Regions from separate parts of the Rhodopirellula sp. MGV genome, predicted to be linked through region 1. Evidence: riboswitches for the same ligand, from Rfam matches in the RefSeq annotation. Region 1 holds a riboswitch; each other region holds the start of a gene.

Region 1 (7,303 bases):
TCCATGATTCGGGTGTGCAGCAAAACTTGCTGAACGCCGATCACACGGATGTTATTGACGACAGTGGGGTAGTATTGTTCGACGATTGCGATCGCACGGTCAACGTCGTCAACGCTGGTCACGAAGCCGGACACAACTGCCGACGCGTTGATCGGAATCACTTTCAGCGTCGCCATCGGCAACTGCGAAGCAAGAATCCCTTCGATCTCTCGAGCATCAGCGACGACCGTAATGTTCACGGTGTATTGTTTGTCGTCGGTGTCCCAAAGATTGATCGCGGTGGTACCCGGCGTCTTGGCCACGACTTGCAATTGGTTTTGCGAAATCGGGTTGGCACTGAGGACTTCCTCGTTGTGAACTTGGAAGCGGGGGATCTTTGCTTCGAGCGTCAAGATCGAGCTGGATTTGACCAGCATCTGCATCTGCTCGAGCTGCCGCGTGATTGTGTGGTTCTCCGCACCTGCGGCCATCACCGAAGTCAGCGTGGCGGGATCGGGCTCCTGAGCTCCGGCATTTTGGAATCCGGCACCCGAGGCGCAATAAGCCGCCGAGACGAGAGCGATTAACTTCAGCGCGGCGGGGCGGACCGCAAATCGGAACATTTCCATCGCAGATGCATCCTTGCAGAACTGAATCGGGAAGGTCCCGAGAGACGAAGACATCCGTTTCGTTTCAGTTCGTTGCGAGTAACGTTAAGTAAAAAAGTTTGGATCAAGCTCGCGGCGCGAGGACCGCGTGCATTCTGTTTTCAATCGTCAAGTGACAAGGCGAGTTATTCGCCACCTTCGCCCGTCGGGGGGGCAAAGAATGGGCTGTTCGCACCGCGGAGAAAATCGTCACCGCCGCTTGTCGTCTGTGTGTCTTGGCTGTCGGTCGATGGGGTCGCGTCGCCAGCCGAATCGTTCGTCGGGTTCAGTTCGCCGCTAATCCGCGGCAACGTTTCGCCTTCCAACCATTCGTATTCGACGAGCCGTCCGGCTTCCAATTTGACCATTCGGTGAATTACTTTCTTGCCGTTTGACTTGGTTTGCACCGGTTCGGAGGTGCCTTGGTTCTGTTGTTCCTGTTCGGCCAGTTTGCGAAGCCGCTCTTGCTCATCGCGTCGCTCTTGCAGGTCTTGGAGGAACGTTTTCGCCGAGACGCTCATTTCGCCTTCTGCCAGTTTGCCTTCGTCGGCGGAGGGACTGCCAAGTGACAGCGAAATCTCTCCGAGTTTCTTGGCGAAGTCAAAGGCGTCGACGTCGGCGCGTCGGATCAACAGTTGGATGTTTCGTGCGTTACGTGGTCGGGGGGTTTCTTCATCGAACTTCGTGATCCCGTCGATGCCGTAAACCTTCACACCGGTCAACACGTCAAGGGCGGTGTCCCGTGGAAAGAACTCGCCCTTGGTGAAGAAGCCCCGAATATCTACTCGGTCACCTGGGCTGACCAAGTTGACCGTTCCATCGCGACCAGCTTCAAGTGAAACGACGGAATACCCTTGCGGGACAACCTTATCTTCAACTTCATTCATCAATTTGACGTCGAGCATCGGTTCGCCTTCGTACAAGGGAACCTTCGCAAATCGCCCTTCGAACTGGGTCAAATCAGACGACGCACCCGTCGGAACACGGTCGACGGGCCACTGTTCAAGACGCAGCTTGTCCGGCGTGATCTGCTCTTCCGCGTTCACGGCCTGGGTCGTCACCAGGATTTCCACCATCTGGATCTGAGCATTGCCGTTTTGCGCTTGCATCCATTGCCCGACCCCGACGGCCGCGATCGTGCCGCAGATACCGGCAAGCAACAAGAATAGTGATTTGTTTCGCATAGTTCAGACTGGTGCTAGACCAGGAAAAGGCGGTTTGCGTGCAGAGGACGTCGCTGGGAGGAAGCTTTCGGCTCGCTCTTATCACTCGGACTTCGGAGGCCATTGCCTACAACACCAGGGGCTGCAGGCTCAGGATCGATACAACGGTTTATCGCGACGTGTTTCGCAGGCTCGCTGTAATCGGCAAGCCTTGCCATTTTTGGCACCGGGGGGCAGAGCGGTTGCCCCCGAAATTAGCGGGTTTTGCAGTGTCCGAGTGCGGATGGCTGAGCTTACGTTCAGACCAACATTCCGGCGTAGGCAAAATAGAGAATTGAGCCGATTGCCATGGGAATGCCGTATGGGAGGAGATACATGGTCGGCTTGCGTTCACGTGCAATCTTGGAAAGCTCCGAAGGTTTACGGATGGTTTTCCATTCTTCCAAAATTTGCATCCCCTGAGCGTAGTGCTTCGTCCACTCGCCACTTCGCCAAACCATGATGACCGCCATAATCCCACCAACGATGGCGGTCGCGGCGAACGCATACAGGGTAACGACCGTTCCGAGCCAAGCACCGACGCCCATCAACAGTTTGACGTCGCCGCCACCCATGCCACCGACGTTACGCAGAACCAGCAGCAACATCATGCCGACAAAGGTTCCAAGAAGGCTGTAGCCGAGGCCAGGCATGCCGCCTTCGATTGTGCAGTTGATCCATCCGCAGATGATGAACGGAAAGGTAAGCCAGTTCGGCACTTTCAAAATCTTGCCGTCGATGACCGCGGCGACGATCAAAACGACGGTGACAAACCAGACGGTCCAGTTTTCTGTGATTCCTTGGACTAGCGTTTCCATGAAGGGACTCCCCGTAGCGAACAAGATGTTTGGTAGTTGGTGGTTGGGTTGCTTCGATCGGACGTGGGGTAGAATCTGCTGGCGCGTCAACGCGGACCCAAGACCCAGCTGAACATCGCGAACAGCAACGTGATCAAGCAGCAAGAGAGCTGCCACACATGTTCAGTCGCATCAGCGGGAAGCAGTGGATAGTTCATGATTTTTCGTTTGCGCAAAAAGAACTCGACGTGACCGGTGAAAAGATTGCGCGTTTCACCGATCAAACGTCGAGAGTCTCTCAAACAGTCATTAGCAAGCCGTCAGGCCGCCAATCACTCGATCAGTTAGCGGCGATAGCCGTTCCAACTTCTTGGAACTTCTTGTTCGACTCGGTACCGATCGTTCCAACGGCTGCCAAGCAGACGACGACGATCAGAGCCAGCATGACCGCGTATTCAACTGCGGTTGGGCCATCTTCTTCTTTCAGGAATTCAACGACGCTATTTGCAAACTTTTTCATATTTCAAACTCCTCAGTTGAAAGCCGAATGCTTCTCAGGTTCGACTTTCGACGTTTGTCTTAATGGGCCAATTCAACGCGAATTAAGGTCCCTAGAAAGAAGCAGCCACGTCTCCTTCAAGCCTCGGTGATCTTTCGATCGTTCCCTCGGCAGCCCGGCTGCCCTCGCGAAAGGGCCCGTAGCTTTGCGCCCCGACCTTGCGGACGGTTTGCCTTTATCTGGGATGTAGGCTGTCCGACAACCGTGCTGACCCTCATTGGTCTGGTCCTCGGAAGCGGGTTTCGTAACCCGCTCTCGAATGAAACCTATGTCACGAAAGGTCCTTGTCAAAAAACTCGGACAGAACAAAGTTCATTGGTCGTGCTGGCGATAGCGTTAAACCAGCTGTAGCGATTGCGTCGTGCGTGACGGTCGGGCGTGTCGTGAACGGTTTCATGCCTGAAGCGCAAAAGAAAAACCCCGGCGTCATTGCTGACGTCGGGGTCATCCGGAATACAGGATTCCTTTGAAGGGCTGCGCCGTTCGACTAGTTAGCCGAGATAGCCGCACCAACTTCTTGGAACTTCTTGTTCGATTCGGTACCGATCGTTCCGACGGCTGCCAAGCAGACGACGACGATCAGAGCCAACATGACCGCGTATTCAACTGCGGTTGGTCCGTCTTCTTCCTTCAGAAAATCAACGATGCTATTAGCGAACTTTTTCATCTCAAACTCCAAAATCATTTAATCAAGTTAAGTAGTTGAGGTCACACCCGATGGCTGCGAGCCATTCAGTAGCTCCCTCACAACGAAACTATGTCAGATTCCTTCGGTTTGCCGGAAAAGTGCACGGATGCAAACTCATGAACATCGAAAGCAGTGCGATCGTAGGGACTGTCGCGATTAAGAGATGCGGCAAGTGCTTACAATGCTCTTAGTAGCCTCTCTTGAGAGGGGAAACCCTCGCTGAGCTAGTCTTGCACTAAACTGCTTGCCGATCGAATCGAATACCGCTTTCGAGCGGTTCGGTTGCCCCGTTAGTAAAGTGCTTTGGCGATTTGTGCCGCGACATGTTCGCCCAGCTTCTTGGAGCCTTCTGGCGTGTAGTGCACGTTCGCCGGACGCTGCAGCTCGCTGATCGATTCGGCAAACGCAAAGAACGGGTCAGTCTGAATGTCGCCGACCTTCGCAATCGCACTTGCTGCCGCTTCGTTGTATTTGACCGAGTCGCCAGGCACACGGCCGGCGGCTCCCTCTGGAACTGGGGTGGTCTCGCGCCAGATAACCGTCGCACCAGTCTTTTTTAGTCGTTCGGCAATCTTGCGGATGTTCTCGGTGTAGTCGTCAATCGAGACCTGCTGGTGTGCACCCGGTGAATCGGGGGCGGCTAGGTTTTCATTGTTCGGCCCCATATATTTCAGATCGTGGAGGCCGAAGTTGAAATGGATCACATCCCAGTGACGGTCGCCGAGCCAAGCGTCCAGGTTCTTAATGCCATTGGTTGTCGGGCCGCAGTTGGTGGCTGGCCGAAAGACATTGGCTTTGCCCGCCAAAGCTTTTCTCGCATCGAGCATGTACCGATCGAAATCGAATCGCCGATCAGCAAGACGTTGGGTAGGCCTTTGTCGATTTCAGGTTCGGCGAAAGCAGGATTCTTTTTTCGCTGGGCCGACGCATCGTTCACCATCGTGATCGACAACATCGCAGCGGATAACAAAATCGCCGTACGTCGTTTCATTTTCATCTTCATCGGATTTGCCTGGAATTCACGTGGACAGTCATTCTCGCGAAACCGCCTATCGTATCCTGGACGCTTCGGCGAATCGAGTTTTCGAGGGCCTGCGTACGATTGAAGAGTTTTATCGCTTTGGGCTCGATGACGCTGAAGGCACCGAACAAATCAAGACGATGCGGCACCAGCTTGCCGATGCCATGAAGCAAATCGATCGACGCGATCTTCTTCATAGTCGCGATACCGACGCGGATGTCGGTACAACGATTGAAACCACGCAGGAATACAAGCGGTCAAAGTTGGTCGATGTATTAGCGGCCGCATCGCAGCGGGTTCAACAATCGTTGAGGACGATCGAAGAGTATGGCAAAACAATCGACGGCAGGTTCGCGAAGCAAGTTGAGGCAATCCGCTATCGGTCGTACACGGTGCTGAAAGATTGCGAATTGAAAGCGATCAGGAACGATCGAGTCACAAGACTTGCCGTTGCGACCTTGTATGCATTAGTCGATTGTATGGACAGCGACGTGTCGTTGCGGATGTATGTGGCTTCGCTTTGTGAAGCCGGCGTCGATATCATCCAGCTTCGTGATAAGAACGCGCCGGATCGCTTGCTTGTTCAGCGTGGTCTCGTCATCGCAGAATCGCTGCGTGATACCAACGCGTTGTTCATCATGAACGACCGAGCCGATTTGGCGGTGTTAACACGTTCCGATGGCGTGCATGTCGGGCAAGACGAATTGACAGTCGAGCAGACGCGTCGAATCGTCGGTGATGAATTACTCGTCGGTGTGTCTACTCATGATGTCGAGCAAGTTCATCAAGCGATCGCCAGCGGCGCGGACTACATCGGCTGCGGCCCGACGTTCCCAAGCAAAACCAAGTCCTTTGACAGTCATGCCGGAATCGCATTTTTAGAAGCGGTGCACCGCGAAACCAAGTCGACGCCACGGCCCGCTTTTGCGATCGGCGGAATCGACGCAAGCAATTTGCAGCAGGTCGCACAAGCCGGTTTTCATCGCATAGCCGTCACGGCAGCCATACATCAAGCCGCGGACCCATTTGCCGCAGCGAGAGAGTTGAAGCAGCAGTTGACCGAACTGCGTTCCAGGCAATCATCCGGAACGAAGTAGCGTGCAACGGTGTGCGCACGGTGCCTGGGGACTTAACCGCGTTTTATCGCACTGCTGCTGATGGGGCGGCAACGGTAGGTGCTAACCAGGCTGGCGTGCTAACCGACCGTTTGGCGGGCGAGCGAGGGACGCCAGTCGACGATGTGGACTTCGACACGTCGATAGCCACCGAACTCGTTGATCACGGGGCGATACGCGACTTGGATCGGACCGCTGTGATCGTTCAGTTCTTCACACCAATCGCCTTCGCCGAATGCGACGCCGCGGACGACTTTGCCGCCTTGGTCCAAGCGGACGGTCAGGTGTCGATCACCGGAACCCATCCGTCGCGCTGGCTCGGCAAGCATCACGTCTTGGCAGAGCAGCACTGGTCGTGGGTTGCCTTCGCCGAAGGGCTCCATCGTTTCGATTTGCTTGACGGTGTTCAGGCTGAGCTGACCGAACGATGCTTCAGCGTCGATGATGATTTCCGGTTCGGCATCTGAATCGGCGATCTGCTGTGAGACCGCTTCGCAAAACTCTTCGCGAAAGGCATCGATTTGACGTTCATCAATGCTCAGGCCGGCTGCCGCGCGGTGACCGCCGAAGCGTGATAGACGATCACTGCATTCGGACATTGCGTCATAGAGGTTGATCGTCGTGGGACCCGCGCGCCCGGATCCGACCGCGTCGCCTTTTCCGGAGGCGTCCATCGACAGGATGATGACTGGCTTGCCGTATTTGTCGCTCAATCGTCCCGCCACGACGCCGATCACACCTTGGTGCCAACCGACACCGGCGAGGACCAATGCGGGATCGTTTTCGGTATCGAACTGTTCCTTGGCTTGCTTTTGTGCGGCCAGCATGACACTGCGCTGCAAGCTGTCGCGGTTCTTGTTCAGTTCGTCAATGTATTCGGCGAGTGATTGGGCCCGTTCGCCTGCGGGGGCGGTCAGCAGTTCAACACCAAGTTGTGCTTGTCCGAGTCGTCCAGCGGCGTTCAATCGAGGTGCGAGTGAGAACGCGATGCTTTCGGTGTTCAGCGTCATGTTCTCGGTCAGCTTCGCGACCTTCATCAGCTCTGCCAGGCCCGGCGAAGGCTCGGCGGCCAGCATTCGTAGGCCGTGCGAGACCAGGATGCGGTTTTCATCGACGAGCGGCACGACGTCAGCAACGGTTCCGATCGCGGCCAGTGAAAGTGACTGCATCAGGAATCGACGCATCGGCTCGGTGACTTTCTTGGCGCCGCAGATTTTTTGGCAGAGCGCCCAGGCGAGTTTGAACGCGACACCCGCACCGCAAAGTTCGCCAAAAGGATACGTGGTCCCTGGCAG
Region 2 (7,303 bases), on a different contig from region 1:
GGCTACATCGTCGATTGTCATGACGTGGTCAAAGACGCTGACGGAAACATCACCGAAGTACTTTGCACTTACGATCCCGAAACCAAATCGGGTGAAGACAACTCGGGACGCAAAGTCAAAGGCACGATCCACTGGGTCAGTGCCGGCGAAGCGGTCGAAATCGAAGTGCGAAACTATGATCGCTTGTTCTCCGTCGAGAACCCCGATCAAACCGAAGAGGGCAAGACGTTCCTCGACAACATGAACCCCAACTCGCTTGACGTGACGACGGGCTATGCCGAACCCGAGCTCAGTGCGGCGGGCGAAGACGAACGCGTGCAGTTCGAGCGATTGGGGTACTATGTCGTCGACCCAGACTCCACCGCCGAAAAACAGGTCTTCAATCGCATCGTCCCATTGCGTGATAGCTGGGGCAAAATGGTAGCGACTGGAAAAGCTGGCTAGACCCGGTACAACTCAGGTGACGACGTTCTTGTAACAAGGCAATTTTGCTATGGCAGCCATACGGACCAACGAGACGTATCGTCATCGTAAAGCCACCTTGCGACCTGCGATTGAACGCCTGGAGTGTCGTTTCCTGATGGTGGCGTCGCCAATGGAGTTCTACGCACTCGACGTCATCAACCAGATGCGTGCCGACCCGCCAGCATTTGCAGACGTCCTGGATGACATGCGGCGCAATCGGACTGCCACGGGGCACGGCTTTTCCAACACCGATCCCGTCTGGCAGGATCTGCGGACGGCGATTGCTTCCAGTTTGACGCCGTCGAATGTGAGTGCCGCAATCGACTTGCTACGAGCGACGGAGCCGTTGCCGCCTTTGGCGTGGGAGGATTCGCTCTATCTCGAATCAGACCACCACAATACCTGGATGCAGACAACTTGCTTTGCCCATAGCACTGCCGAAAACGGCAGCGCGTCTTCTTGTTTGGGGCAAATGCCAGGCCTGACGTATAACCCGTCACGTGCGGCAAGTACTCCAGATTACATCGGTAAAAGCACACTGGGTGAGTGGAGCAGCGGCGCTTTCAATGAGAATATTGGATACCAGTCTGGACCGACCATGCCGCAAACGCGAGCAGAGTATGCGGTCGGTTCCGATGCTCACCGCCAGCGTCAGGCTTACTATGATGTTGTGAACTTCGTATTGGAGTTTAATTCCAGTTCGCTCGGACACCTTGAAGCGTTGTTGCATACCAAGCGTGACGCGATTGGCGTTGCCTACGAGTTGCTCGATGGATTCAGTCCATCGTCATCCGATACAAATTTTTTGGCGACCCATACCCTTTCTCGCAACAGCAACATCGGTGGCTATTTGGTTGGCATCGCGTATGACGACGCGAACGAGAACTCGGGCTATGACATTGGCGAAGAAACCAGCGGTTGTGTGTCGGTCGAATCCGTCGATGGTCAATTCGCAGACGAGTTTTGTTCGGGCACCGGTGGATTGTTGTCATCGTTTTTATCGGTCGGTGATTATTGGATCGATGGCGGTGTGAGCCGACAGTTGATGCAACTGGAATATCAAACGGAAAATCAAAACATCGATGTGAGTGGACTGCTGGCCCAGCAATCTGTTTTCGAAACCGGATATGTGCCGATCAAATCTTCAACGGTTGATGGCACGTTCGATCTCGAAGCCGGGGCCGGGTATCAAACGCTGATGATCCAAGCGGATACGAATGCGAGCTTAATGATTGAAGCCGGTGATTCATTGGGCCAGAGCATTTGGGTAACGCAGCCCGACCGCACCGACGTCGGACAACGAAACGGGAATACATTGACGGCTTCGTTGGTTGCTGGAGAACACTACATTATCGTTGCCTCGTCTGGACCGACTCTACGCCAATTCGAGATCGCCGTGAATGGTGGTGTCAGCGTCGTGCAGACGAACTTGTATGACCGCTTGGATGTCGACGGATCGGGTGAGGCGACTCCTTTGGATGCACTCGCCATTATTAATCAGCTCGCGCGTCAGTCAGGTTTTGTTCCACCAACGTCCGGGCGATATTTCTACGATGCCAATGCAGACGGATTGCTGTCACCACGTGACGCGTTGTCGGTGATCAACGCAATCGCACTGCGTCAGGCTTCGGCAAGTCAGTCAGCCGAAGGCGAATTTGCATACCGTCGCGTCTCCGAACAAGCTGCCTCAAAATCATTGTCGTTCGCTGCGACAACGAACTCAGCTGCGATGACGAATGAAGACGTTGATCAGTGGATGACGTCGCTGGGGCAGTTGTTCTGATGTCGGGGAAGGATTGGCAAGATTTCGAGCAAGCTCTCGGTCAGTTGCACGCGCAGTCACGTTTTCGAGAGCTGATCCCAAGGCGATGGAACGGCATCGAGATTAGTGATCAGCAAGGGCAGACGTTGGTTAACTTTGGCTCCAACGACTATCTTGGTTTGGCGATCGAGGCGGCGGCGACATCTGATGTGCTGATGGGCGCGGGGGCAAGTGCATTGGTTTGTGGCTGGACCGAGCAACACGAACTGTTGGCAAATCAACTCGCGCGGTTTGAACAAACCGAACGGGCCGTGTTGTTCCCGAGCGGATTTGCCGCGTGCAGCGGAACCATTGCTACACTTTGCCAGGAAGGCGATTTAATCGTTAGTGATCAATTGAATCATGCTTCATTGATCGATGGCTGCCGATTGAGTCGCGCTGAACGTGTCGTTTATCCGCACCGAGACGTTCAGTTCGTTTCGGAATTGTTACAGCGTGATCGTCAGCGTTACCGCCGCGTGTGGATCGTAACCGAGACGGTCTTTAGCATGGATGGGCATGTCGCACCGTTGGCCGAGTTGGTCGACATCTCCGAGCGGCACAATGCTGAACTGATCGTCGACGAAGCTCACGGAACGGGGATCCTTGGCGAGCACATGTCGGGGGCGTGCGAAGCCTTCGGACTCAAAGATCGAATCGCGATTCGCTTGGGAACACTAAGCAAAGCGATCGGTAGCCAAGGCGGCTTTGTCGTTTGCCCGAATGTGATCGCAGATTATTTGATCAACCGTTGCCGTTCATTGATCTTTAGTACCGCCTTGTCACCTCTGGCTGTCGAATCGGCACTGCGTTTCTTTGCTACCGGCGCAGGTTTATTGAACCGTCGAGATCGCGTGACCCGGTTGGCATCAAGCCTGCGAAGTCAACTTGGATTGTCCTGCAGCGAGTTGGAGATGCAGGTCCCGATCGTTCCCATCGTGATCGGTAGCGACGAGGACGCGATGGAGATGTCACGTCGTCTGGTCGAGCATCGTTTATTTGTACCGGCGATTCGACCGCCTACCGTCCCGGAAGGCACTGCTCGGTTGCGTGTTTCTTTATCGGCGGCACATACCGACGAGATGCTGTCGCGATTGGTTGACGCTGTTCGGTAAACGTGTAGAGGCGAAAGTCGATTGTCCCCAAGGGTTTAGGTGCGAATTCTGTCGCGGGGGGCGAGTAGAGTGCGACATTTGTTTGTCAGAATTATTTGTTTCACTTGACTCTGCGTATCGGTGACCAACCCTTCACCAGAGTGCCCTACCCTGCACGCATTGCGAAAGGAGGGGGGCACCAGTGAGTAATCCGGTGGTGACCGGGGCTCGCGATAAAGGCAAGCCGGCCGCGAGGCCGTGCACGCAAAGTGACGGATCTCTCCGACTCGGGGAGATGGCCGCGCCACCGAACGAACACCCCACGCACAGTATCGGCGCTACGACTTTTTTGCGCCGGTACCGGAGTCTTATCCATGACCGCTACGCAACCGTCAGCCCATGCGCTCGATCGGTCACGCAAATCGTCATCACAGGAGCGAACAGTTCTTGTGGCTGATGACAGTCTTACCGTCCTTCGATTGATCGATCGCACGTTACGTGAGGCCGGCTATCGAGTGCTACTCGCCGAGGACGGACGTCGTGCCGTTACTTGTGCATTGTCCGAGAACCCAGATCTCGTTGTATTGGACATCAACATGCCCGAATTGGACGGGTATGGCGTCTGTCACGAACTGCTAGCCAATCCCGATTGGGATAGCCGCACACCCGTGATCTTTTTGACGAGCGCTTCAGAGCCCCACCTTTCTGTGTTGGGCGAAGAACTTGGCGCGTTTTTGTCCAAACCAACCGAACCAGATTTGCTGCTCGAGACCGTCGCAAAACTGATCCATCGCAAGGCAAACGCGCGCTAAGGCCGCGTTTCCTGCTTTCGATCACTGCGACACGCATGCCCTCACTTGGCAACGGTGACTGATATGAATAACCCCACAAGCGCAGGCGTCCCTGAAGACTTCGAATTGACCATCGAAACGCTTGATGATTGGGAAACTGAGCTCGATCAATTTGCCTCGCAGATGTTGCGACGACTGAGCGAATTCACGGGCGACGCGTCAGATCCAAGCGGCACTGAATCATCACGAGTGATCGACAATCTTCGCGATGGCAACTTGTAACGACTCGGCAGCGACAACGACATCATAAGCGTTTTAAAACACAGACCGGCATATGGACAGCGCAATCAAATCTCGATCTCGAATCGAAAACCTGAGCGACAAGCACTGCGTGTTTCGCTGTGGTGATGCGATCTTTGCATTGCCCGCGACGACGGTACGCGAAGTCACAATCAAACCGACCATCGTGCCGGTTCCGCTCAGCCATCCGTTGCTTTCGGGAATTGGCAATTTGCGTAGTGAGTTTTTGCCAGTGATCGACCTTGAGCCAATCGTTGGTGACCAAGCACGGCGCTGTGCCAAAGTCGGGCAGATGATCGTCGTCGAAAGTCAATTGGGCGATTGGGCCATCGCGATCGACAAGGTGATCGCGATTGACGCCATCGAGACTCACATCGACGCTGCACAGCGTGGTGAAAACTCGGCAAGTTTTATGCTCGGAACGGCAAGTTACGACGGCAATGTGATCAGCGTACTGGACGTTCATGGTTTGCAGCGGATCGCCCAACAAACACTCGAATCACAGTGGTCTGCCAGCGTTTCGCCTTGGTCGGTTGCGGAAACCGTCGCTGTTTAAATCCGTCTAGCTCTCAATCAACTTAATTAAGCGTCAACACAGTAGCACGGTATGAAAACGAACTTCGCATTTCTGGCAAGCCATTGCTTCGTGGCTGTGGTTGCATCCGCCGTCGCAGTGGCCGGATCGACCATGTGGGACGAGATGCATTGGTCGGTTGTGTTGGCCACTTCGGTCGTTGCCGCCGCAATCGCATCACTAGCACTCGGCTACAAAGTTTCGAAAGGGCTCGGTCAACTTCAGTTAATGCTGACCGAACGTCGTCAGACTTTGGTCGCAACCGGCATTCGTGAAATTGATGCCTTGGGTGAGACGATCATGCACACCGCCCAGCACTATGACGAAATCGAAGTTGTCAGTCGCCAGAATCAACGCGAACTTCAGTCGATGCTCGGACGACTTTCAAATGTCGAAGGTATCGAATCGGTCGACATGTCTCAATTCAAAAACGTGCTCAACGGAATGGGGCGATCGCTTAATGAGTTGATGGGACAAATCGAAAAAGACCTGATCGAAATCGGGCGTTGTAACTCGGAAATCCACAGCACAAAACAGTCCGAAGCGACCTATCGAACGACGGCACTTCTGCAAAATCTGACGAGTGAAATTGGCAAGGTGACGGATCGTTGTAAGCAACTGCAGCAGCAAATCGGTGCTGCGGAAAAAGCGGTTCGTGTGGCGACAGAAAAGACTGGTCAACTCGCCGAGGGAATCGGGCGAATCCGTAGTTGCAGTGAAATGAGCAAGAAAAAGCTACGTTCGCTCGGCGATCCCACACGTCAGATTGGCAATATCGTTGGAACAATCACGGACATTGCTGCCCGAACCGAAATGTTGGCGCTCAATGCCTCGATCGAATCGATTCGCGCTGGCGAACACGGTCGTGGCTTCGCAGTGGTCGCTGACGAAGTGAGAAAGCTTGCCGAACAAACATCTCAATCGGCGAAAGAGATCGGCGTGTTGGCAGAATCTCTTGAACTGCAAACGAACGATTCCCTTTCGGTACTGGGGCGTGAACAGAGCGAGGTTGAAGCCGACATGATGGTTCTCGACTCGATTCGCTCGACGCTGCTGGAATTGTCTGAAGTCACAATGGCTGGATTACACGTCGCCACAGATTTGTCGTCGCAAGGCGACCAACAGCATCAACTCGTACAAGGCCTCGCTGGCGGCATCGATTCGATCGCAAGTGCTCACGCGGCGGATCGCAAACGTGCCGACCATGCGTCTTGGGCGATCAAGTCACTTGCAAAAACGGCGATCGACCTAGACGGCAACATCCATCGCCTCCGTGGATGCACAAACCCGAATCTTGACTTGACGCCTTCTCAACGCCGCCAATTGGTCGACCTTGCAATCCAAACACCCGCTGATGTTTCGTCAGAAGGAATGGTTGTCGACACACGGGAGGATGTCTGATGAGCACTCACGACGCAGACACTACTCCGATGGCATCCCAACCTACTGCAGTGCCACATGATGATCGGCTTGCCGATTTTACCGCCGCCGTCGAATTGCTTGCGGAACTCGGTCAAGCCGGGCTCGACGATGTCGATGACGTCTTGGGCGAAGCGGTTGAACGCTTAGGACGACTTGCCGACTCGGTGGAATCGTCGCTTTCAGATTTCAACGATGATCATCCCGAGGTCATGGAGTTGCTCGACTTCGTGATCGAGAGCTGTGGCATGATTCGTGAAGTCGCTTTCAGCGAAAGCGAACAGCCTGATCGCCAGCAACTGGGCATGCTGTTGGACGCGGTCGATGTTCGTCTGGAAAGTGTTGAGGCGATGGCGGATGTACCTCGTGACGTCAACCTCGATGACGGTTGGGACTCGACACCGACCAAGGAAGATCAAGACGTTTCCGCGCCGTCTCGTGAAGAGATTGCGGCATTGTTGAGCAGCCTGAGTGCACAAACACAAGCCGTTCCCGCCCCACCGGTTGCCGCTGCGCCAAGCGAACCTCGCGAAATGTTTGCCGATCGAGTATCGGTGGCACCCGGTGCCGAGCCAGGCGAGATCAAGCCGCCCGCGAAAGATGATGTTGTCGTCGACGGTGAATTGATGGAAGCGTTCATGGATGACGCGACGCGTGGTTTGGAATCGATGGAACAGGCTTTGCTTGATTTGGAATCGAGCCCGTCGGATCCCGTTATCGTCAAAACGATCGGACGTGAGTTGCACACGATCAAAGGTGCATCCGCCAGTATTGGCTTGGCAAATCTCGCGACCTACATCCACGAAGTCGAAGAACTAATCCGGCTAACGCAAGAAGCAGGGCGCCCGGTGACTCCGGA
Region 3 (7,303 bases), on a different contig from region 1:
ATGCGGAGCAAGCCGCGACATTTCGTAGCGGGATCCGGCATCACACGATGATCCACGAGGACATGCGGTCGTTCTACAACGGGTTTCCGCGAGACGCACACCCGATGGCGATTCTGTCGAGTGTCGTCGGCGCCCTATCGACGTTCTATCAAGATTCGATGCAAGTGGATGATCCCGAGCAGGTCGAAATTTCGATCTATCGGTTGATCGCCAAGCTGCCCACGATCGCGGCGTATAGCTACAAAAAGTCGATCGGTCAGCCGTTCATGTATCCGAACAACGATTTGGATTACTGCGAAAACTTTTTGCACATGATGTTCGCCACACCGGCACACGAACACATGGTTGACCCAGACTTCGCCGAAGCATTGAACCTGTTGTTGATCGTTCACGCCGACCACGAGCAGAACTGCAGCACGTCGACCGTACGGATGGTCGGCAGCAGCAACGCCAACCTGTTCGCCTCCATTTCCGCTGGCATCGGAGCCCTCTGGGGGCCGCTTCACGGTGGTGCGAACGAAGCCTGTGTCGCGATGTTGGAAACGATCGCGAAAGACGGCGGCAACGTCAAAAAATATGTCGACATGGCGAAGGACAAAAACAATAGCTTCCGCCTGATGGGATTCGGTCACCGCGTCTACAAGAACTTTGACCCACGTGCCAAAATCATTCGTGCCTGCTGTGACAAACTCCTGGCCAAGCTAAATATCGACGACCCGTTGTTCGAAGTTGCACAAGAGCTGCAAGACGTTGCACTCAAAGACGAGTACTTCGTTGAACGAAAACTGTATCCGAACGTCGATTTCTATTCCGGTGTGATCTATCGTGCGATGGGCATTCCCGTGCAGATGTTCACAGTGCTGTTCGCGATCGGGCGTTTGCCTGGTTGGATCGCTCACTGGCGTGAAATGCATGCCAATCCCGGTAAGCGAATCTATCGTCCTCGCCAAATCTACACCGGCGATACCGAACGCAAGGTTGTTCCAATCGAGCAACGCTAGGTAAGAAGGATTGGCAAAGGAGAGATAGACGATCGAAGCGATGACGGATCAAAATCTTGCAACTCTGTTCGATCAGGGACTTGGGTACACCGAGTTCCTCGATCGATATGCGAACGAATCCCAGCGTTCACGTTGGGACAAAGTCCATGCGGCTGTGAATCTGACGGATTCGCAACGCGAATTGTTGGGCAGCTTTGTCCGCACGATGAAGGTGTTTGTGTCGACGGGGGCCTGGTGTGGTGACTGTATCAACCAATGCCCGATCTTCGACCATTTCACTCGTGTTAATGATCGCATCGAAGTGCGATTTTTCGATCGCGATGATCACCCGGATTTCGCGGATACGATTCGGACCTGCGGCGGCCGAAGGGTTCCTTCGTTGCTCTTCGTCAGCGAAGACAACGTTGTTTGCGGCCGATACGGTGACCGCACGATCGCGACGTACCGGCACCTGATCGCGACCCAGTTGGGACCGAGTTGTCCCACGGGGTTCGGTGATGTCAACCAAACGCTCTTGCAAGAAGTCACCGAAGACTGGCTCCGCGAGTTCGAACGGATCCAATGGATGTTGCGACTATCGCCGCGTCTGCGTGAACAGTACGGCGATTAGTCAGCAACCCACGTTTGTTGGCACAGGCGTTAGGTGCCTGTGCTTTCACGACGCATGACCGTTTCGGCCACAATGTCGACTCCGTCGAAGTTAAAGAAGCCTGGTACCAAGCTGACTTCGGAAATCGGAATTTCGATCTTTACCGAGACCTCGTCACCGGGTTCTGCGGTGTGGAGCGAAGTCGGCGTGACGGTGATGTTGGCACCGCTGATGTTCATGATCTGAAGTTCCTCGTTGATACGAGTTTGAACATCGTAGCTGGATGCCGTCGGCCGAATTCCGACGCGAGCACCTTCGCGGGAAGCTTGGATGATGGTTTCTTTGATGATGCTGATGCGACTCATTTCGATCAGCCCGAACGTGAAGATCAGCATCAAGGGAACGATCAGAGCGAACTCGACCGCCGCAGTCCCACGGCGGTCATTCTTTTTGCGACGAATATTCATGATGACGATTGATTTCGAACAGGATTCAATAGTGATGGAAGGAGATCATCAGCTCGTCGCTATTCGACCAACATGACAGGAGTGAATAGGAACTCGCTTTCTGTGATCTCTTCCTCCACAATCGAGTAATGGGCGACCGTCGGTGCGGGCTGGATCGTGACATGCTTCTTGTTCATCGGGCCGGTCAGCTTGACGTCCAAAATGCGGATGCCTTCGAAACGAACGATCGTGTACATCGCGTTGTTCCCGTTGCCTTGCACGGTGGTGAAGATCGGGATGATGCGCGGTTGGCCGATGATTTGAGCCAGTTCGGCTTTGATGCCCGCACTGATGCCCGTGTCGCCGTTCAATTCCAATTCGTGATTACTGTCAAACGCCAACGGCTTTCCCAGGTCAATCATGTCTTGCTGCGAAATGCCGTGTAGGATCTGGCGTCGCAAGTCACTGGTGCTGTTGTTGGCACTGCCGATGTCGACCGTGCCACGGTTACCTGGCGATCCGGTACCGGTTGGGTACAGCGAGCATTCGTAGTAGCCGTCGCCGCTGTTGGTGACCTGACCATTGACAAAGCCCATGTCGTCATCAGTTTGTTTGGCGACGACTTTTTCCCAAGTCTCCAGGTCAAGTGCGATCGGCAGGATGTTTAGCGTTTCACCGGATTTGCGCGGGCGGTGGAATCCGCCAATCTTCTTGAAGAGCGCTGCCGTTGATCGCGCTTGCAATGATTGCTCGTGGCGACCGGTTACGGCACCGAAGAACAGCGAAATTGCTGACCCGGCATCTTCAGTCTGGCGAACATGAACGCGGACCGCGTTGTAATCGGAGTTAGCTACGTCCAGCACGCCGCTTCCCAAATCGTAGTAGCCGATTTCGACGTCGGATTGTTCATCCAAAGTCGGCGTGTTGGAAGCGACTCTGTTCTTTGAGGCGAAATTGGATGCAGAGTGCGTGACGTTGGACTGGGCCAACGTTGGGGACTGGCCGGCGACGGCCGAATCAAAGAGTTCCCATGCGCCGGACATGGCGGCGGCATCGGCGGTGCGTTTGATTTCAGATCGCGAGACGTTGATGCGTCCGAAGTCGACCGCAACGGCACTCATGATCAGCAACCCGGCGATCAAGAAGACGCCAAAGACGACCGCGGCACCGCGTCGTTGTTTGCGAGGGCGGCGCGCACGCGAATGGGGGACAAGGAGCGTTCTAAAAACGGTTCTGGCAATGGGTGATGTCGTACTCACTGGATGATCTCGAATAACTTGGTGAAAGGTGGCATGCGCAGTCGCAGAAGGACGGCTGCTTGAATGCGGATAAGACGCGGTTACTGTGCGAACTGATTGAGAACGATGGTCTGTTGCGAGCCATCTGTTTTGATCAGTCGGACGGTCTTCAGGCGAATCGACGCGACTCGGTTTGCACCGAAGCCGATATCGACCGCCGCCACACTTTGTGAAGGCGTGTAGTTCTCCAGGCTCGTCAGCCCCTCGTCATCCATTTCCACCAAGTATTCAGGACCACCAAACGTACCCCACTGATATCCGTATCCGTTTTTCACCGCGAACATCAGTTTGCCATTGAAGACTGCCATCGCACTGGTCCAACGCAGGCGGTCGTTATCCCAAGTCAGCATCTGCTTCACTTGGCTGCGCTCTTCGTCTTGAGGCTCGTCACCTGTGAACGCACCCACGCGGAATCCGCCACTTGAGTAACCCTCTTCAGCCGCGTAATTCATCTGCAATTGAAAATACAGATCATCTCGACTCGTGTCCGGATACATGAAGAACGCGATTTGTGGCGAGTTGATTGCGGCCTCTGGTTCATTGATGACCAGCTCCCAATCCTCTTCAACCAAATAGACTTTAGGCTCAGCCGCTTGTGCGACGGACAAAAGCATAAAGGCGAAGCACAAGCCCCCGTAGCAAAGCATTCGCGTAGCGCGGATTAATGTCGCAGCCTGTGACATGGTGATTCCCCAATCAGATGAGATTTTGAAAGTTAGACCAAGCCGCGTGTGTTCCCTTTCGGTGGTCTGGCGATCCAATTGCTTCGAGAAATGAAGCAAATGGACCCATGACTTTGCGTCCCACGCTTGCACGTGGTTTGCCGTTTCGAGGGTCGAACGGGGGAACCAGCTGGATGGCTTGGTGTACGCAACCCTATGTCAAATCCGCTCATTCAAGAGCTGTGGAAGCATTAGTTCGTACCACTTTGGGGAAACGTTGTAACGGTTACAACGATTGGCGTAGGGACGCCTGAAAGGTTGAGGAAAACTCCCCCCCTGAGAGTTGGACAAACCCTAAGAAGGCATCGCGACATCGGCGCAGTTGCGCCAATCTTCGCGAGTTTGTGCCATTACTGAATTTCGCGTGTCCGGCTGCTCGCGATTGAGCTGGGGGAGGTCGTCGTCGCTGAGGGAGCTTCGAACCGCGAAAACTCCGCCCACAGAGGGAGATGGTCGCTGATTGAGTCCGCTTGCTCGGGAGTGAGTGCGAGGTCATCGGTGAAACTGACCACGCCTTTACGGCCAGCGTATTCGGCCGTGACGTTTCGATCGATCAAGATGTGATCGTTGGTTTTACTGCGACTGATGTTCGTTTTGATGTCGCCGGCGAGGGAGATCATCCCGTTGATCTTGGAAAGCTGCCCCAGGTGATCCGGGCCGGCGTTGAGATCACCGAGCAAGATAAAGTCGTCTTCGAGCCGTTCATTGAATTCAAATTTTCGAACGCGATGAAAGACGCTGGCGAGGATATTGATTTCGCTTTCTTGATCGTTGGGATCGACTTTATCGGGATCTGTATGGACGTTGATTGCGGTGAATTGGAATGGAGCTTGATTGATTCCGGGGGGGACAATCGTTTGGAAGGTCGCCACCATCGGTTCGCGATACATCCGCTCGCCACTATCGAGGACGACGTAGGCGCTGCCCGGGACAAGCCGAATCCGAGTCCGGTTATAGACAAACGCGTAGCTTTCACGTCGATCATCATTGCCAATCGGGTCACTGATGGTGGCGGCAAACGTGCCTCCGGATTCATTCAGAAGCCGAATCAGCTTTTCCAACGCGGCGCCGTCTTTGCCCCGGATTTCTTGGATCGCAACCAAGTCAAACCGGCTAATGATTTGTGCCAGCGTGCCCATCACATCGACACCGTGTTCGTTAACGCGGGTGTCAGATTTTTTGTCGCCGAAGTTTTCGATATTGAAAGTCGCTACCAAGATTTTGTCTTCGGGCAGCGGCTGCATCTGGTCCAGCGTGACCGTCTCGCCGCGGAAAGTCGCTTCGCTCTGTTCTGGCAGGATGTCGTCGAGTGCCGAGAAGCTCCATCCGCCGGTCAGCAAAGCGTAAATCGCATAGAGAGCACCAACCGAAGTTACACCGGGGCCAAACCAGCGCAACACGGGTAAACTGCTTTTGAATGAGCTCTTCTTACGACGCTTCGAAAAAAGTCCCACTCCGGCCTCCTTGCCGAATCCGTCGGAGAACACAGATTTCCTGGTGCTCGTCGTCCGATCGAAAAAATGATGAGTTAAATGATGGTCAGGCGAAGTGTGAATCGGTTGATGGGAAGCCACGTGGGCGCCCTCTTAACGCACTTACCATGCCGCTATAGAAAATCCGTGTCGATGGGGACAAGATCAATCGCATGACCGAGTACGAACAGATTCAGCGGCGTGTCGCGCGCGTTCGACGCCTTTCGACCTGGCTGGATAGTCGATTTCGCATTCCCGGCACGAAAATTAGGCTCGGGCTGGACAGCCTAGTGGGGGTGTTGCCTGGTGCAGGCGACGCGGCATCGGCGGTGGTTAGTCTTTGGTTGATCAGCGAGGCCGCCCGTTTGGGAGTGCCAGTCAAAACGCTCACTCGAATGCTTTTGAACGTCCTGGCCGATTCAACCTTGGGGGCCATTCCGATTGTCGGCGACCTGTTCGACATTTTTTGGAAATCGAACTTGCGCAATGCGGAGCTTTTAGAGGCAGAGGTGAAGCGGATTCATGGGATCGGTGTCGCGAACCAAGGAGGCGGAGATGACAAGTAGCCGCAGTGATGAGTTGTCGCGTGAACCGCCGACGCCGACGCCGCGATTTGCGATTTTACGACATCATGTGGGACGCGCGTTTCGCCGAGAACCTCGGTGTGAGGATGCCACAGCAGTTCAGCCGGTCCATTGGGATTGGTTGTTTCAAACGCCAATGGGAGAACGGCTTTCGACCTGGTCGACCGAAGAACTTGGCAGCCCGTTTCCTTGGGACGAAACACAGCGCTATGAAGCAATTCGGATTGCTGATCACCGGTTGAAGTACTTGGATTACGAAGGTGACATTGGTGGCGACCGTGGTACGGTGCGCCGCATTGCCGAGGGAGCGATCGTTCGATTTGACCTAGGGAGCGATCTCGTTCACTTTCGCGTCAAAATGCACAGCGATGCATTTGACTTGTACGGCGGCTTGTTGGACCTGCGATTCGAGCGATCGAGATTGGAAACGGGCGCCGATCAATCCAGTGACACGCTATCGCGATGGACATTGGGAATCGAAAAGTCGATCGAGTTTTCGGAATGATCTTTGACAGATGCGATTTTATAGATGGATCCACGCGGTTCGAATTCTGCCAAGGTGCCTTCGCCCGAGCGACCGGCAAAGCTGATTCGGCCGTCGGTCAATTCTAAGAATTCGACGATGACCGGCGACGCATCCATCCCGGAATACTTTTGCGGGATGTCGATCAGCGCGACCGTTTCACCTTCATGGTTATCCCAGCGAAGATTCAGACTGGACTTTGCAAAGATTTTCGTGATGCCGTCTTGGACACTGACCAGGGGGATCGGCAGTGCACCGGCATAAATCGAATTGATTTTGATTGCCAAGCAGTTTGGTTGGTCTGTCATTTGGATGCCGATATCACAACTGACCACGCCTTCGAATCGTCTGCTTTTGACGAGTGCGGCCGCAATCAAATTGCCTTCTTCAATTTTGATCTGAGGGTCTTGGACACCCTTGGATTGAAGCATTTTGAGGTAGCGTGGCATTTGATCGATCAACCATGCGTTGATCTGGTCTTCGGCAAAAGCGGCTTCCCAGATTCCGGCCTGTTCAACATCTGCTTGCAGTTGTTCCACACGAGCTTGCATCTTTTCGCTCGACTGGACGACCTCAGCGGTGGAGGTTCTCGAGGTTGAGATAGCCCGTTGGTAAAACTCGGGCACCTTGCGACTTTGACGGTATCCCCACCACAAGCTGATTGAGGC

What was found. Region 1 has a riboswitch for cyclic di-GMP ahead of CGZ80_RS05160 (Flp family type IVb pilin). Riboswitches for the same ligand answer to the same signal wherever they lie in the genome.
Region 2: it holds a riboswitch for cyclic di-GMP, as region 1 does, so the genes downstream of both, CGZ80_RS26355 (response regulator) here and CGZ80_RS05160 (Flp family type IVb pilin) in region 1, are expected to answer to the same signal.
Region 3: it holds a riboswitch for cyclic di-GMP, as region 1 does, so the genes downstream of both, CGZ80_RS02330 (hypothetical protein) here and CGZ80_RS05160 (Flp family type IVb pilin) in region 1, are expected to answer to the same signal.

What each region holds. Positions count from the first base shown of each region.
Region 1 is NZ_NPDI01000012.1:76,860-84,162, reverse strand. Features, by position in the region: gene CGZ80_RS05175 (type II and III secretion system protein family protein) at 1-662, opposite strand, end outside; gene cpaB (Flp pilus assembly protein CpaB) at 773-1,810, opposite strand; gene CGZ80_RS05165 (prepilin peptidase) at 2,089-2,646, opposite strand; gene CGZ80_RS05160 (Flp family type IVb pilin) at 2,966-3,145, opposite strand; cyclic di-GMP riboswitch class I at 3,291-3,368, opposite strand; gene CGZ80_RS05155 (Flp family type IVb pilin) at 3,672-3,851, opposite strand; gene CGZ80_RS28485 (SGNH/GDSL hydrolase family protein) at 4,163-4,576, opposite strand; gene CGZ80_RS28480 (hypothetical protein) at 4,573-4,863, opposite strand; gene CGZ80_RS05145 (thiamine phosphate synthase) at 4,896-5,990, shown strand; partial or broken gene recJ (single-stranded-DNA-specific exonuclease RecJ) at 6,089-7,303, opposite strand, start outside.
Region 2 is NZ_NPDI01000075.1:110,515-117,817, reverse strand. Features, by position in the region: partial or broken gene CGZ80_RS26370 (glutamine--tRNA ligase/YqeY domain fusion protein) at 1-444, shown strand, start outside; gene CGZ80_RS26365 (dockerin type I domain-containing protein) at 494-2,248, shown strand; gene CGZ80_RS26360 (aminotransferase class I/II-fold pyridoxal phosphate-dependent enzyme) at 2,248-3,381, shown strand; cyclic di-GMP riboswitch class I at 3,589-3,672, shown strand; gene CGZ80_RS26355 (response regulator) at 3,735-4,172, shown strand; gene CGZ80_RS26350 (hypothetical protein) at 4,236-4,433, shown strand; gene CGZ80_RS26345 (chemotaxis protein CheW) at 4,486-5,007, shown strand; gene CGZ80_RS26340 (methyl-accepting chemotaxis protein) at 5,059-6,426, shown strand; gene CGZ80_RS26335 (response regulator) at 6,426-7,303, shown strand, end outside.
Region 3 is NZ_NPDI01000004.1:64,617-71,919, reverse strand. Features, by position in the region: gene CGZ80_RS02350 (citrate synthase) at 1-1,001, shown strand, start outside; gene CGZ80_RS02345 (thioredoxin family protein) at 1,042-1,611, shown strand; gene CGZ80_RS02340 (TadE/TadG family type IV pilus assembly protein) at 1,641-2,057, opposite strand; gene CGZ80_RS02335 (pilus assembly protein TadG-related protein) at 2,117-3,295, opposite strand; gene CGZ80_RS02330 (hypothetical protein) at 3,376-4,017, opposite strand; cyclic di-GMP riboswitch class I at 4,075-4,169, opposite strand; gene CGZ80_RS02325 (endonuclease/exonuclease/phosphatase family protein) at 4,407-5,510, opposite strand; gene CGZ80_RS02320 (DUF4112 domain-containing protein) at 5,702-6,094, shown strand; gene CGZ80_RS02315 (hypothetical protein) at 6,084-6,617, shown strand; gene CGZ80_RS02310 (hypothetical protein) at 6,551-7,303, opposite strand, start outside.